2 linked regions of the Butyricimonas faecihominis genome follow. The protein of the gene in region 2 binds, or shares a complex with, the protein of the main gene of each other region. Links are inferred from orthologs where the notes say so. Each region holds a gene or a part of one and is shown on either strand. Other genes may lie near its edges. The genes, in order: rny and pfkA.

Region 1 (3,240 bases), 2.5 Mb from region 2 along the record:
GGGAAGTTCCGAGGCCAAAAATAGAATAAGCCAACTTGTGCGGGAGATTGATAAATGTATTGCTCTTTTGAATAATTAAATATGAATGATAAACTTACTATTACGCTAAATATAGCCGGTAGGCCCTGCGTTCTGACCATAGAGAGAGAGGAAGAAGAGGAGATCAGAAAAGCTGCACAGCTGATTAATAGTAAGATTGCAAAATATAGGGAAAAGTACGCAACTGCTGATCCCGTTGATTTTCTAGCTGTTACTGCGTTACAATTCACGGTAAAGATGCTGGAGGCTGAAAGGCGAAACGACGTGGAGCCGGTATTGGACGAGGTGAAGAAGATTAATAGCAGGCTCGATGAAGTTGTGAAAGAGTAAAAAAGAAAGAGTTCTTTGAAAAGGAAATAGATATACCCGCATTATTTCGTATTTAACTGGAAAACTCAACACTTAACCAATTAGAGTGAAGCTTAGTTAGCCAAAGACAGGCCTCAACCCTTCGGGGTTCCTTCGGGACGGTGGAAGTTTGAATCTGACGGCAGCTCTACCCGTGTCTAACAGGGGTTTTTTAAAGAAGAAATGATGCGGGTTTTTTGTATAAACAAAAAACACCAAAATATATTATATAACTATAAATTCAAGTTACGAATATGATAACAATAATAATTACCGGTGTTATTGCTCTGATAGTGGGATTCGTTCTCGGATACCTGCTAATCAACATGACCTTGAAATACAGGAGCAAAAACATCATCAAGGAAGCGGAAGCAGAGGCGGAAGTAATTAAAAAAGACAAGATTTTGCAAGCAAAGGAGAAATTCCTGCAGATAAAGGCCGAACACGAAAAACAAGTGAATGCCCGTAATAGCAAAATCCTTCTCGCGGAAAACAAGCTAAAACAAAAAGATGCCGAATTGGCTCGTAAAATGGAAGAATGTCAACGCAAGATCAAAGACGCAGAGACACAACAGGAGACGCTAGAGGCCCAAAAAGAATTACTGGAAAAGAAACACGCCGAACTGGATAAATTCAAAAAACAACAGATCGAGCAACTGGAAGCCATTTCCGGAATGTCTGCCGATCAGGCAAAGGAAAAACTCATCAGTTCTTTGAAAGACGAGGCCGAAACCGAAGCGATGTCATACGTGAACGAGATTATGGAAGAGGCAAAAATGACGGCAAACATGGAGGCGAAAAAGATCGTGGTAAAAACCATCCAGCGGGTGGCCACGGAAACCGCTACCGAAAATGCCGTATCTATATTCCATATTGATTCGGATGAAATCAAGGGACGTATCATCGGACGGGAAGGACGTAACATCCGGGCGCTGGAAGCAGCCACCGGTGTTGAAATCATCGTGGACGACACCCCGGAGGCAATTGTACTTTCCGGATTTGACCCGGTAAGACGCGAAATCGCTCGCCTTTCACTCCACCAATTAGTTACCGACGGACGTATTCACCCGGCACGGATTGAGGAAGTAGTAAACAAGGTGAAAAAACAAATCGAGGAAGAGATCGTCGAGACAGGAAAACGCACCACCATCGACTTGGGTATTCACGGGTTGCACCCGGAATTAATTCGGTTAGTCGGCAAAATGAAATATCGTTCTTCTTACGGGCAGAACTTGTTACAACACGCTCGCGAAACAGCCAACCTCTGTGCCATCATGGCCGCAGAATTGGGCTTGAACGTGAAGAAAGCAAAACGTGCCGGATTATTGCATGATATTGGAAAAGTGCCCGATGACGAGCCGGAATTACCGCACGCAATTCTCGGTATGCGCCTAGCTGAAAAGTACAAGGAAAAACCGGATATTTGCAACGCTATCGGAGCCCACCACGAAGAGATTGAAATGACAACGATGATCGCCCCGATCGTTCAGGCTTGTGACGCCATCTCAGGCGCACGTCCGGGAGCAAGACGGGAAGTGGTTGAGTCATACATCAAGCGCCTGAAAGAGATGGAAGACCTGGCACTTTCTTATAATGGAGTGGTCAAGACCTACGCCATCCAAGCCGGCCGCGAATTGCGGGTAGTCGTTGGTAGTGAAAAGGTATCTGACACGGAAGCAGAGAAGATTTCATACGAGATCGCTAAAAAGATTCAGGATGAAATGACCTATCCCGGTCAGGTGAAAGTCACGGTGATTCGAGAAACACGCGCTATAAATTACGCGAAATAGATAAAAGTCCGGCCATTTTTGCCGGACTTTTAAGTTATAGGTTATAAGTTGCAGGTTACAGGTTTAAAGTCGAAGACTTAACTTGTAACCTGTAACTTTTTAATCCAGCCGGAGCGACAAGATTAAAAACCCCCAAACATTTGTCCGGTATTATTTGTTTTACTAAATTTGGTTGCTCAAAAAGTAAACAGTATATGGAGCCAATAAAATCATCAGAATTAATCACGAACGATGACGGGAGTGTCTTTCACCTCCACCTTCATCCCGAAGATCTGGCAGAACAAGTGATCCTCGTGGGTGACCCTTCCCGAGTAGAAATGATTGCCTCGTATTTCGAGAAAATAGACGTCAGGAAAAGCGATCGGGAGTTCTGTACCATCACCGGATATTACAAGGGACACCGCCTGTCAGTTATCTCTACCGGAATCGGTGCGGATAACATCGACATCGTGATGAATGAACTGGATGCTTTGGCCAATATCAACTTGCACACCAAAGAAATAAACGCGGAAAAGAAAACATTAAATATAGTACGAATCGGGACTTCCGGTTCCGTGCAGGCAGATGTACCCGTACATTCATTCGTGATCTCGGAAATGAGCCTCGGCATAGACGGGGTATTGCGTTTCTACCGGGATAACGAAATGGTATGTGATGCCGCTTTCGAGGAGGCCTTTATCAAGGAGTGTCACTGGACACCCTTAGCAGCCCGCCCGTACGCGGTAAAAGCATCTGACGAACTGGTGGACAAATTACACACGGAAGGCGTTACCGTGAAAGGCGTCACGTTGACAGCAAACGGATTCTACGGGCCACAGGGACGAGTGCTTCGCTTACCGATCGAGATGCCGACAGTGAATGACGAGATTGCCCGTTTCAGATTCGGGAATTACAAGATCGTCAATTACGAGATGGAAAGTGCCGCCATTGCCGGCCTAGCCGCTCTTATGGGCCACCGGGCCACCACGATTTGCCTGATCATTGCCAACCGGGCAACCGGGGATGCCTCGGCCGATTACAAACCGCACATGAAGAAACTTATTGAATATACATTAAATTCTCT
Region 2 (3,084 bases):
ATGCGATTGCCAAGGCGGAGGAAGAGTTGCAACATGGAAGATTATATTGCATAGGAGATATTGTGCATAATAGTTTGGAGGTGGAGCGATTAAAACAACTGGGATTAAGTACGATAGATCATGATGAGTTTGCCCGGTTGAAGGCGTGTCGTGTGTTGTTCCGGGCTCATGGTGAACCACCGAGTTCATACGAACTGGCAAAGAAGAACGGGATTGAGGTGATCGATGCCTCGTGTCCCGTGGTATTGAATTTGCAGAAGAAAATACGAGAGGCATACGAGGAGGTGAGAGCGAGCGGGGGGCAGATCGTGATTTATGGAAAAAGAGGGCATGCCGAGGTGAACGGGTTGGTGGCTCAAACGAATGATGAGGCGCTGATTATCGAGCAAGAGGAAGATTTGAAATCCATTGATTTTTCTCGTCCGGTAATCCTGTTTTCCCAAACAACCAAGAGTTTGGATGGTTTCAAGCGTGTCGTGGAGTTGGTGAAGGAGAATGCGAGGGCCTCCGTGGTAGTAAACGATACAATCTGCCGCAAGGTGGCGAATCGAATCCCGCAGTTGAAAGATTTTGCAGCAAGACATGATGTGATCTTGTTTGTTAGCGGGGAAAAGAGTTCCAACGGGAAGCAACTTTTCGAGGTTTGTCGGGAGGTGAATTCCCGGACTTATTTTGTGCAGGGGGTGAAAGACCTGCGTGATGAGATGTTTGATAAAGCTGTGAGCGTTGGGATCAGTGGAGCTACTTCAACACCGAGGTGGGTGATGGAAGAGATAAAGGAGGGGTTAAAAGCTAAAAACTAAAAGTTAAAAACTAAAAGCTAAAAAAATAAATTATAGAATTGGGGGTATAGAGATTAACATTTTTAATTTCCAATTTTCAATTAAACATTGTTTTTATGGGAAAGATTAAAAAAATAGGAGTTTTAACTTCAGGAGGCGATGCTCCGGGAATGAATGCCGCGATTCGGGCGGTTGTGAGGGCCGCTATTTTTAATGGCTGCGAGGCTTATGGTATTTACGATGGATATGAGGGATTGATTGAGGGAAATATTGTGCGTATGCATTCCCATGACGTGAGTAATATTATTCAACGCGGAGGAACTATTCTGAAAACAGCCCGTAGCGAGGAATTCCGTACGCCGGAGGGACGTACGAAAGCTTACGAGAAGATGCAGGAATTGGGAATTGATGCATTGGTCGTGATTGGTGGGGATGGAACTTTTTCCGGAGCCCGGTTGTTCTGTCAAGAGCATAACGTGCATATTGTCGGGATTCCCGGTACGATAGATAATGATCTTTACGGGACGGATTACACGATTGGATATGACACGGCGGTAAACACTGTGGTGGATGCCGTGGATAAGATCCGGGATACGGCAAGCGCTCATAATCGTTTGTTCTTTATCGAGGTTATGGGACGGGATGCCGGATTTATTGCGTTACGGTCGGCCGTGGCCACGGGGGCCGAGGCTGTTCTGGTTCCGGAAATTGAGACGGATTTGAATGACTTGGATCGTTACCTGGAACATGATTATAAACCTCATAAGTCAAGTGGTATCGTGATCGTGGCAGAAGGTGATAAATCAGGTGGAGCGTATACGATTGCCGATCAGATCGCTAAGAAACATCCCGAATATGATGTGCGAGTAACTGTTCTAGGTCATATCCAAAGAGGAGGATCTCCTTCCGCTTTTGACCGCGTGACGGCTAGTACGTTGGGAGTGGCGGCAGTGGATGCTTTGTTGGATGACCAGACCAGTATCATGGTTGGGATTATGAATAAGGATATTGTTCATGTTCCTTTTAACAAGGCTATTAAGAATTCAAAACCGTTAAATCATAATTTGTTAGATATTACGGAAGTCTTGTCTATTTAAAATCTAAAATTAATTCGTTTGTTGTACGCGGATGTCATTATCCCTCTGGGAGTGGAAAGTTTTTTTACTTATTCGGTACCGGAAGAATATGAACATTCGGTAACGGTAGGTGCGCTCGTGGTCGTTTCATTTGTTAAGAATAAACGTTACACGGGTGTTGTCTATGCGTTGCATACGAATCCGCCTGTCGGATTTGAAACAAAACCGATAGAACGAGTTATCGAGGAAGGATTTGCTCTTTCTGGTTCTCATTTGAAATTTCTATTGTGGCTCAGCGAGTATTACATGACACCACCGGGAGAGGTTATGCGTGCAGCATTACCTGTTTCGATGCGCTTGGAGAGTTACACGAGTTTGAGCTTGGTGAACGGCTGGGAAGAACGGTTGGTAGATGAAAGTGAATTAAGCCGGGAAGAGAAGGAGATCATGGGAGTATTTCGAGAAAGAGGTGAGATATGTATGGCCGAAGTCGAAAAACTCTTGAAGAGAAAGGATGTCTATGTTGCAGTTCGAGCCTTATTGGAAAAAGAAATTATCGGAATCAAGGAGTCGGTAGATGATCTGTTCAAGCCTAAAATTGAACGTTTGGTGAGATGGAAACGAAAGTTCACAAGTGAGGAACTGGACGAGATTCTTGATAGCTTAAAACGGGCGAGGGCTCAATACAAAATGCTGTGTGATTGGGTGTATTATAGCGACGAGCATCGAATCGAGGGGGTGCCTAGAACGGAGTTTATTCAGAAAATCGGTAGTTCAGCCTCAGCCTTGAAAGGATTGTGTGAACGGGGCGTGTTGGAAATTGTTGTGCAGGAAGTCAGCCGTTTAGAGGTATCTAAAGAGGAAGTGGAAAATGTACACGCTTTGTCGGGGGCGCAAGAAAAGGTTTTTGGCGACATTCAAGGGTATTACAAGGAGAAGGATTGTGTCTTGTTGCAGGGCGTAACTTCTTCGGGTAAGACTGAAATATATATTCATCTGATACAAGAGACGCTAAGGCAAGGAAAACAGGTGTTGTACTTGTTGCCGGAAATTGCGTTAACGGTACAGATCGTGAAACGCCTGCGACGGGTCTTCGGGGATCAAGTCGGCGTTTATCATTCGGGCATGGCAGATAGTACCCGGGCGGAGATGTGGCGTAAACAAAATGGTACGAATCCTTATCCCGTGGTGTTGGGTGTGCGGTCATCCGTGTTCTTGCCTTATAA

What was found.
Region 1: pfkA (region 2) and rny share a complex: the UniProt entries of both Bacillus subtilis proteins name them as parts of the possible RNA degradosome complex. The link is inferred for Butyricimonas faecihominis from one-to-one orthologs.

What each region holds. Positions count from the first base shown.
Region 1 is NZ_AP028155.1:2,584,552-2,587,791, forward strand. The notes cover bases 1-2,909. They hold rny (ribonuclease Y), read left to right. Parts: upstream 1-641; coding sequence 642-2,177; downstream 2,178-2,909. Other genes in these bases: R8806_RS10700 (hypothetical protein), read left to right, coding at 1-79; R8806_RS10705 (cell division protein ZapA), read left to right, coding at 82-369; R8806_RS10715 (nucleoside phosphorylase), read left to right, coding at 2,372-2,909. In the rest of the region: more of R8806_RS10715, read left to right, coding at 2,910-3,240. UniProt on the Bacillus subtilis protein: Endoribonuclease that initiates mRNA decay. Initiates the decay of all SAM-dependent riboswitches, such as yitJ riboswitch. Involved in processing of the gapA operon mRNA, it cleaves between cggR and gapA.
Region 2 is NZ_AP028155.1:55,051-58,134, forward strand. Bases 136-2,888 are described here. They hold pfkA (6-phosphofructokinase), read left to right. Parts: upstream 136-898; coding sequence 899-1,879; downstream 1,880-2,888. Other genes in these bases: R8806_RS00210 (4-hydroxy-3-methylbut-2-enyl diphosphate reductase), read left to right, coding at 136-803; priA (replication restart helicase PriA), read left to right, coding at 1,898-2,888. In the rest of the region: more of R8806_RS00210, read left to right, coding at 1-135; more of priA, read left to right, coding at 2,889-3,084. UniProt on the Bacillus subtilis protein: Catalyzes the phosphorylation of D-fructose 6-phosphate to fructose 1,6-bisphosphate by ATP, the first committing step of glycolysis.